Linked DNA regions of Tolumonas auensis DSM 9187. The protein of the gene in region 2 interacts with the protein of the main gene of each other region in a pairwise test. Links are inferred from orthologs where the notes say so. Each region holds a gene or a part of one and is shown on either strand. Other genes may lie near its edges.

The links.
Region 1: the proteins of rne (region 2) and srmB interact in binary tests that used the Escherichia coli proteins (3 or more experiments, as listed by UniProt). The link is inferred for Tolumonas auensis DSM 9187 from one-to-one orthologs.
Region 3: the proteins of rne (region 2) and rhlB interact in binary tests that used the Escherichia coli proteins (3 or more experiments, as listed by UniProt). The link is inferred for Tolumonas auensis DSM 9187 from one-to-one orthologs.

What each region holds. Positions count from the first base shown.
Region 1 is NC_012691.1:1,049,549-1,052,645, forward strand. What follows is about bases 136-3,074. They hold srmB (ATP-dependent RNA helicase SrmB), read right to left. Parts: upstream 2,294-3,074; coding sequence 977-2,293; downstream 136-976. Other genes in these bases: yaaA (peroxide stress protein YaaA), read left to right, coding at 136-914; TOLA_RS04990 (tRNA1(Val) (adenine(37)-N6)-methyltransferase), read left to right, coding at 2,399-3,074. Also shown: TOLA_RS04975 (PilT/PilU family type 4a pilus ATPase), read left to right, coding at 1-57; more of yaaA, read left to right, coding at 132-135; more of TOLA_RS04990, read left to right, coding at 3,075-3,097. UniProt on the Escherichia coli protein: DEAD-box RNA helicase involved in the assembly of the 50S ribosomal subunit at low temperature. Exhibits RNA-stimulated ATP hydrolysis and RNA unwinding activity. Acts before DeaD.
Region 2 is NC_012691.1:2,407,603-2,411,191, reverse strand. Bases 45-3,475 are described here. They hold rne (ribonuclease E), read right to left. Parts: upstream 3,098-3,475; coding sequence 245-3,097; downstream 45-244. Other genes in these bases: rluC (23S rRNA pseudouridine(955/2504/2580) synthase RluC), read left to right, coding at 3,421-3,475; TOLA_RS11180 (FNR family transcription factor), read right to left, coding at 45-95. In the rest of the region: more of TOLA_RS11180, read right to left, coding at 1-44; more of rluC, read left to right, coding at 3,476-3,589. UniProt on the Escherichia coli protein: Endoribonuclease that plays a central role in RNA processing and decay. Required for the maturation of 5S and 16S rRNAs and the majority of tRNAs. Also involved in the degradation of most mRNAs.
Region 3 is NC_012691.1:2,909,367-2,912,520, forward strand. The notes cover bases 1-2,996. They hold rhlB (ATP-dependent RNA helicase RhlB), read right to left. Parts: upstream 2,140-2,996; coding sequence 862-2,139; downstream 1-861. Other genes in these bases: gppA (guanosine-5'-triphosphate,3'-diphosphate diphosphatase), read right to left, coding at 1-845; trxA (thioredoxin TrxA), read left to right, coding at 2,291-2,617; rho (transcription termination factor Rho), read left to right, coding at 2,815-2,996. In the rest of the region: more of rho, read left to right, coding at 2,997-3,154.

The DNA.
Region 1 (3,097 bases), 1.4 Mb from region 2 along the record:
ATGGCTGCTGGTGGTAATTTTGACTCTGGCATGCTGGATAACGTGACCGTCGCATAAGCAGCAATAACAGGGATGAAGTGGTAACATGTTGATAACAAGTTACTGCTTCATCCTTTTTTATTGAGGTGTATATGCTGGCTGTGCTGTCTCCTGCCAAATCTCTGGATTATGAATCTCCGCTCACTACTTCCCGTTTTTCTGAACCGGCACTGATGCATGAATCTGCATTACTGATTGAACAACTACGTCAGTTTGCACCGGCTGATATTGCTTCTCTGATGCATCTGAGTGACAAGCTGGCCGGACTGAATGTGGCGCGTTATGCTCAGTGGGAGCCGGTTGCAACACCGCAGAATGCCCGTCCTGCCGTGCTGGCATTTAATGGCGATGTTTATTCCGGTCTGGCTGCACAGGATTTTGATGATGCCGATCTGGATGTGGCGCAGCAGCATATCCGCATTCTCTCCGGGCTGTATGGTCTGTTACGTCCGCTGGATTTATTGCAACCGTACCGGCTGGAAATGGGCACTAAGCTCGGTAATCCGCGGGGAAAGGATCTGTATGCTTTCTGGGGCGATATTATTACCGGACATCTGAATCAGGCACTGACAGAGCAGGGGGATAATGTGCTGCTGAATCTGGCATCGGATGAATATTTCAAGTCGGTGAATGTCAAACGGCTGGCGGGGCGGGTGATCACACCGGTATTTCAGGACGAGAAAAACGGTAAATATAAAATCATCAGCTTTTACGCGAAAAAGGCACGCGGGCTGATGGCGCGGTATTTAGTAAAAGAACGCATCAGTAAGCCTGAGCAATTGCTGGATTTTACCGTGGCCGGTTACGGGTATTGCCCTGAGTTATCGACGGAAAACAAGTTGGTGTTTCGTCGTCCGGAAGATCTGTCGCAGTAACAGAAGAACAAAGTAGCAGAAGAATAAACCCGCCTGCGGGAACAGGCGGGATGGTGAGGCTGTTATTTAGACTCTGGTTTTTCAGCCGCTTTAGCTGCTTTTTCGGCGTGTTTTTTCGCCCAGTCTGGTTTGCCTTTGTTTTTGCTGACGCGATGACGGATTTTTTCTTTCGGTTTTTTCTCGTCTTTTTTCTCGTCTTCTTTTTTCTCTTTGCGCTTACCGGCGGGTTTGCTGATTTTGTGCTGCGGACGCATGCTGTCTACCACACGACGCATCATTTTTTCTTCAGCGTAACGCTCAACGCGTTCCATCATGCCAACGTCATGCGCTTCGATCAGGTTGATTGCACAACCTTTTTTGCCGGCACGACCGGTACGGCCGATACGGTGAATATAGGTGTCAGCAGAACGCGGCATGTCGTAGTTAAACACATGACTCACGTCCGGTAAGTCGATACCACGCGAAGCGACATCGGTTGCCACCAGAATTTTCACCCGGTCGGAACGGAAACGGTTCAGTGCTTCAATACGCTTTTCCTGTTCCATTTCACCGCGCAGCCAGGCGCAATCGATACCATTGGCCTGCAACTGACTGACCAGTTCTGCCAGGCGCTCACGGGTTTTAACAAAGATGATGCTGCGTGTTACGTCTTCCTGCTGCAGCAGGTATTTCAGCAGATTGAATTTATGCTCTGCAGTGTCAGCAAAATAAACCAGCTGCTGAATTTTCTTGCGTTCACTGCGTGGTGGTTCGGCATACAGCTCTGCCGGATCTTTCAGCAGGTCTTCGGCAAATTTCTTCAGACCCGCGCCTTCCAGCGTCGCGGAGAACAGCATGGTCTGTTTGCGCCAGCGGGCTTCAGCAGCGATACGATCAACATCACCGATAAAGCCCATATCCAGCATGCGGTCAGCTTCATCAAGCACCAGAATTTCAATATCACGGCTGTCGAAGCGTTCATCTTCAATGTATTGCATCAGACGACCGGGGGTCGCGATGATGATATCGACAGTTTTTTCTAATGCAGGAAGTTGTTTCTCTTCCGCAACACCACCGATGATGCTGGCAACTTTCATATGTGTGTAGGCAGCCAGTGCTTCGGCCTGTTCGGTGATTTGCAGAGCCAGCTCACGGGTTGGCGTTAAGATCAATGCACGGGCCGGGCCGGGACGGCGGCGCGGGAAATCGATCATGTGCTGCATAATAGGCAACAGGAATGCGGCTGTTTTACCGGTACCGGTCGGTGCGGAAGCCATCACATCGCGTCCTTCCATCGCCACCGGGATCACTTGTGATTGAATGGTGGTTGGGCGTTTGAAACCCAGTTCTTCCACGGCTTGCAGCAGAACGGGATCCAATTCTAAGGATTCAAAAGACATAAACGACTTCCTGACTTACAAATGAGGGCGCACATTATAGGCAAGTATGGCGTAAAATTCGCAGCTATTTTAGTGTTACTCAAAATTCAGAAGACGAAACATTGTATGGGTGGTCATAGTTTTACTTTTAAACAATTTCATATTGACCAGGATCGCTGTGCGATGAAGGTCGGTACCGACAGTATTGTTCTGGGCAGCTGGACGCCGGTCAGAGGGGCAAAACGCATTCTGGATATTGGTACCGGCACCGGTATTCTGGCGCTGATGCTGGCGCAGCGCACCGCACAACAGGTGCAGATCGATGCGGTGGAGCTGGATAAGGACGCGGTGAAACAGGCGGAGGAAAATATAAATGCTTCGCCATGGCGGGAACGTATTCGTGTTATCCGGCACGATATCCGTACTTTTCAGGCGCCCCATTACGATCTGATCATCAGTAATCCGCCTTATTTTGTTCACGGACAAACACTGCCTGATGCTGCCCGCCAGCTTGCGCGGCACACCGGGGAGCTGGATCAGACGGCCTTACTGGAAAGTGCAGCGCGATTACTGACGCCATTCGGTAAGCTGGCGCTGGTGCTACCGGTAGAAGAGGGTGAACAATTGGTTGCATTGGCAACAGCGGGTGGCTGGTATTTACAACGCCGTTGCCGGGTTGAGACCAAACGGGGTAAAGCGCCAAATCTGGTGCTGTTATTGCTGAGTCGCAAACCGGCAGAAACAGAAGAGGAGCAACTTTGCCTGCGTGAGACAGACAACCGTTACTCCCCGGAATTCATCGCACTGGCCGATGAGTTTTATCTG
Region 2 (3,589 bases):
AAAGGGATGCAGAGTTGGCTGATACTGCAATCATGACAATGAATAGTACCGCCACACGATGGAGGTCTTTTAGCTTTTGCTTTGTCCTGGATCATCTTGACGCTATTTGATTTTTGATTTTAGTCAAAAATATACCATTAACCGGGGTGGTTTGGGTAGCAATAATGATGAGCTTTTATCTGTGAACGTAAGGGTATCGGTAAATAAATCCGCCGTTGAATATGACAACGGCGGATTTTGAGTCTTATCGGGCTTCAGGGCGTCCGGCTGGAGCTGATGCCTGTTGCTTCAGAGTAGAAGTGCCTGCTGCACGGCCACTACCATTTACCGGCTTACGCTCATAAGGAGGATAATCTCCTTTTGGCTGAGCTGGTGGTAAAGGCATTTCGGCAGGACGAGTCATTGCAGCATTAGCAAAACGGACACGTTCAATCAAACCATGAGCCTTGGGTTTATTAACAACAACCGCAGTTGCGGTGCTGATAACAACAGGTTCTGATTTAACTGTTTCTTCCACTGCTACGGGTTCAGCAATCACAACGACAGGTGCTGCTATTTCCACAGCGATAATGGTCTCTGCTGTTGTCTGCATATCAGAAGCAGCCTGTTCAGTAACTACCGCTGCTTCAGGTGACTCAATCACCGTCACTTCGGTTTTTTCTGCAGGTTCTGCTACCAGCGATGTTTCCGCAACAACTGGTGTTTCAACAGGGCTTTCAGAAACGACTACCTGAGGCAAAGCATCAGCTTGTTGCTGTGGAATTACTTCTGTCACAACTACCGTTTCCACAGCCTGTTCCTGAACTGGTGCTTCAGAAACTGTCTCGGTGGACGTTACAGTCTGAATTGCTTTTTCTTCCGCATTCCGTTCAGCGTTATTGCGGCGACGGCGTGTACGAGGTTGTGCTTCTGCCACTACTGTTTCAGTTTCAGGCTTCGCTGCAACAATCTCAGTTTGGACTGTTTCATCGCTTATCCGTACTTTCTTACGCATATTGCGGCGTTCACGACGTTCTTCAACACGCTGTTCTTTACGGGATACATCCTGTTGTTCTTCAGCCACTGCAGCAGGTGCAGGTACTTCATTGCGTGGCTTACGTTCTTTAGGCGTACGCTCAGGTTTAACTGCTGGCGACTCTTTTTCAACGTTATTGTCACGTACAGAAGGTCGGTCAGTTCGTTCCGCCCGGTCTTGTCGAGGGCGACGAGGCTGACGAACCGGAGTGGTCTGAGTTTTTTCTTCTGGTGCTGCAGTACCAGCAACATCTTCTTCACGGTTACGCGCAGCATAGGAGGTATTACGTTTACGGTTATTATTGCGGTTATCACGACGACGCGGTTGCGGACGCTCTTTAACCGGTGGTTTTTCTTCTGCTACCTGAGTTTCAGCAGAACCTTTAAATAATGCACCAATAAAGCCGAATAGGCGTGACAGTAAACCTTCAGCTGCTGGTTTTGCGACAACCGGAGTTGGGGTATTAACTGGCGTTGGAGCCGGTACACTCGGTGCAACGAAACCCTGCAAGGCTGGTTGTTCTGCCGGTGCAATAATCTGCTGTGGTTTTGGTTGATATTCTTCAACCGGAGCTTCAGTTTTTAATTCATAACTGAGTGCATCGCTTTCTTCGCCTGAACGGAAACGAGACACTTCAAAGTGTGGCGTTTCCAAACGAGTATTTGGAATAATCAGCAACTGAACTTTGTGGCGTTGTTCGAGCGTTAGCACTGCCTGACGTTTTTCGTTAAGCAAATAAGCGGCAACATCAACAGGAACCTGAGCAATAACCTGCTCAGTATTATCTTTCAGTGCTTCTTCTTCGATAAGACGCAGGATACTCAGTGCCAGCGATTCATTGTCACGGATGAAACCCTGACCACTGCAACGCGGGCAGACATGAGTACTGGACTCATTCAGTGAAGGACGTAAACGCTGACGGGATAATTCCAGCAGCCCGAAGCGGGAAATACGGCCTAACTGAATACGTGCACGATCCTGACGCACGGCATCACGCAGACGATTTTCAACTTCACGCTGATGGCGGACAGGCGTCATATCGATAAAGTCGATAACGATCAACCCACCTAAATCGCGCAGACGCAATTGACGGGCGATTTCATCGGCTGCTTCCAGATTGGTTTGCAGAGCCGTTTCTTCAATATCACCACCCTTGGTTGCCCGGGATGAGTTGATATCAATAGAAGTCAGCGCTTCGGTCGGATCAATAACGATTGAACCACCGGATGGCAAACGCACTTCACGCTGGAAAGCAGATTCAATCTGACTTTCGATCTGGAAATGAGTGAAAAGTGGAATTTCACTTTTATACAGTTTTACGCGATTGACGAAATCCGGACGAACCAATTCAATATGTTGTTTAGCTCGTTCAAAAATGGTTTCACTATCAATCAGGATTTCACCGATATCCCGGCGCAGATAGTCACGAATAGCGCGAACAATAACGTTACTTTCCTGATGGATCAGGAATGGCGCTGCCCGGTTGCTGGATGCTGTTTTGATAGCATTCCAGTGTTTCAGCAGGATATTCAGATCCCACTCCAGTTCTTCCTGTGATTTACCGACGCCTGCGGTACGAACAATCAATCCCATTCCGGACGGGACTTCCAGACCGTTCATGGCTTCTTTCAGTTCAGTACGTTCATCACCCTCAATCCGGCGGGAAATACCACCGGCGCGGGGGTTATTCGGCATCAGAACCAGATAGCTGCCAGCCAGACTGATAAAGGTAGTTAACGCAGCACCTTTATTGCCACGTTCTTCTTTATCAATCTGAACGATAACTTCTAAACCTTCTTTGATCACTTCTTTGATATTAGGGCGACCGTGGAAGGTATAGTTTTCAGGAAAATATTCGCGGGCAATCTCTTTGAGCGGCAGGAAACCATGGCGCTCAGCACCATAATCAACGAAGGCTGCTTCCAGACTTGGCTCGATACGAGTGATTTTCCCTTTGTAAATGTTGGCTTTTTTCTGCTCATGGCCCGGATTTTCAATATCCAGATCATAAATACGCTGCCCATCAACGAGGGCTACACGCAACTCTTCTTCCTGAGTTGCGTTAATAAGCATTCTTTTCATTCAAATCTCTGTTTTTGTAAATTGTTTTGATTATGTACTTCACCGTTGCTTGAAACAGACACTACCGGCCTCGGGTCTTAATGGCATGTATTGGCAACCTCCCGGTTGGGACATGCGTGAGGCGCACTTTTAGGTGCGTTCATGTTTCCTCCCTTGCGACAAGGGGGCGAGTGAAGAATCGATGATTTTCTGATACGTAGGCAACAACCAGCCTTACGCTTTATATAGAAAATCACTTCATTATTCCATTTTCCGTTGAAGCAGCGCAAGGCATGCTGTAATGAGTTTGCGACAATCATCAATGGCTGAGTTAGAATTAATACATGAATAATACAAATCCTGGCGTACAGTTCATCACTATTGATGCTGAGCAAGATGGACAACGCATAGATAACTTTTTGAAAACTCAGCTAAAAGGGGTTCCTAAAAGCCTCATTTACCGTATTTTGCGCAAAGGAGAGGTGCGAGTTAATAAAAAACGCATTAAACCTG
Region 3 (3,154 bases), 500 kb from region 2 along the record:
TTTTCGATATGCAGCGTCTCAAAGATCGCAATCAGGATCGCCAGTCCGGACGGAAAGACACTCAGCCGTTCCGGCATCAGCCCTTGCAACACCAGCATATCCAGATGCCCGCAGATGATCGTTTGCGCTTTCAGCTCATACAGCTTGGCCAGTGTCACCCGTTCGCTGCGTCCCTGTGCAATCATGATCTCCTGCAATGCCTGCACCGTACCGGATGCACCGACACAACTCAGCCAGCCCAGCTCCCGGTATCCCGGCGCAACATCCTGCAAAACCGCCTTGGCTGCATCAATAGCCGCAGTGAAATTAGCCTCGTTCAGCAGACCATCCGCAAAATAGCGTTTGATCCAAATAACACAGCCCATATGCAGACTGTTCAGCAGCTTGGCTTCATTACTTTCACCAATCACCAGCTCCGTACTGGCGCCACCGATATCGATCACCAGACGATTACCTTCACCACTGGATGTCCAGGACACCCCCTGGTAAATGGTACGGGCTTCATCTTCGCCGGAAATGATCTCGATTTTATGTCCCAACACCTGTTCAGCGATGAGCAGGAATGAATCAACGTTACGTGCCAGACGCAAAGTCGCCGTCCCCACCACCCGGATATTTTCCCGTGGCACATCCTGCAACTGTTCAGCGAACAAACGCAGACAGTCCCAGCCCCGCGCCATCGCTTCCAGGCTCAGATTGTGTTCGGTATCCAGTCCGGCAGCCAGACGAACCTTGCGTTTAACCTTGGCAACGGTACGGATGGCACCTGCCACTTCCCGTACCATCAGCATGTGAAAACTATTCGAGCCAAGATCAATTGCGGCATATAACGGAGATTGATCCAAAAGAGACATCCTGTCGTTAAGATTTATTACCCGGACGGCGACGGCCTGTCGATTGGCGATCACGCATATTACGGTTTACCGGCAGACGATGACGGACCACGCGTTTTGGCGCTGTCACATCATCCAGCAATGCACTTGGATCATACTTGCTGACCGGAATCGGATGATGCGTATATTCTTCGATTTCAGGCAGGTTGAACGCGTAATCTTCGCAAGCGAAGCTGATTGCATGTCCGCTACGGCCAGCACGACCAGTACGGCCGATACGATGCACATAATCTTCCGCGTCATCCGGTAAATCATAGTTAAACACATGACTTACATCCGGAATGTGCAGACCACGAGCCGCCACATCAGTCGCCACCAGCACATCCAGCAGACCGGCAGTAAAATCTTCCAGGATCTTCAGACGTTTCTTCTGTGGCACATCACCGGTCAGCAGACCGACACGATGGCCATCCGCCTGCAACCAGGCATGCACATCTTCACAACCGTGTTTGGTATTGGCGAAGATGATCGCTTTTTCCGGCCAGTCTTCTTCCATCAGCGTCAGTAACAGCAGCATCTTGTCTTCGTTAGAAGGATAGAACAGCTCTTCCTTGATGCGCTGACCGGTCATTTGTTCCGGTTCGATCTGGATATGCTGCGGCTCATTCATGTGTTCATAAGCCAACTCCTGCACACGCAGTGACAAGGTGGCAGAGAACAGCATGTTCAGACGTTGCGCTGGCGGCGGCATCCGACGGAACAGAAAACGGATGTCCTTGATAAAGCCCAGATCGAACATACGATCCGCTTCATCCAGCACAACAACCTGAATGGCACCCAGGTCAATAATGCCCTGTTTCAGATAATCGATAATACGGCCAGTGGTTCCGATCAGCAGATCAACACCTTCCTGCAATACGGCCAGCTGCTTATCGTAGCCATCACCACCGTAAGCCAGCCCCATCTTAAAGCCACAGCTTTCAGACATCGGAACCGCATCGTTATAAATCTGTACGGCCAGTTCACGGGTTGGCGCCATGATCAGCACACGCGGCTGATTCTGACGACGTTCAGCACTTGCTGAATGAGTCAGTAAATAGTTGAATGTACCGGCAAGAAACGCGATCGTTTTGCCGGTACCGGTCTGTGCCTGGCCCGCAATGTTTTTCCCGGTCAGCAGCAGAGGTATAGTTTCCGCCTGAATAGGCGTGCAATTATGAAAGCCTTTAGCTTCCACGCCGGCCAGAACTTGTGGTTCCAGTCCGAGTTCAGCGAATGTGATCTCTGTAAGATGTGTTTTGCTCATGGGCAATATGCTTATTGAATTAGACTTGCAATAATAAACAGTATCCTTTAATTAGGGTAACTGTTTGGCTTTTATTTCTTGATCCCTTTAATTTGCATCTTCGTACCCCTATATTGTTTAGAGCAAACGAATTGCAAATGTGGAGTAAAAAATGAGTGACAAAATTGTACACGTGACTGATGCCAGCTTCGAGAATGACGTACTGAATGCTTCCGCCCCGGTTCTGGTTGATTTCTGGGCTGAATGGTGTGGTCCATGCAAAATGATTGCCCCGATTCTTGACGAAGTTGCAGGCGAATATGCCGGTAAACTGACTATTGCCAAGCTGAACATCGATCAGAACTCTGGTACTCCACCAAAATTCGGTATTCGTGGTATTCCTACCCTGCTGCTGTTCAAGAACGGTGCTGTTGCCGCCACCAAGGTTGGCGCACTGTCTAAAACTCAGCTGAAAGAGTTTCTCGACGCCCATCTGTAATCGTTATCCCCGGGGAGGCTTCAGGCCTCCTCTATTTTTAATAATGCCTGATTTTCATCCATTTCTCACTGCAGATAGCTGGACGCCCCGATAAATTGGTGCTAATTTGGTTAAACGATGCTGTTCATATCCGCTCGATGCGCGCTCTCCAGCAGTCAATCCAACCCTATTGCAATTCCCGAAACTACATCACCTCTATGAATCTAACTGAACTAAAGAATACCGCAGTCTCTGAACTGGTACATCTGGGCGAATCTATGGGCCTGGAAAATCTGGCCCGTCTGCATAAAAAAGATATCATTTTTGCCATTCTCAAAGCCCATGCGAAAAGCGGGGAAGACATCTTTGGTGATGGCGTGCTGGAAATTCTGCAGGATGGTTTTGGTTTCCTGCGTTCCGCTGATAGCTCTTATCTTGCCGGCCCGGATGACATTTATGTATCCCCAAGCCAGGTGCGCCGCTTCAACCTGCGTACCGGCGACACTATTTCCGGCAAAATCCGTCCGCCGAAAGAAGGTGAACGTTATTTCGCACTGT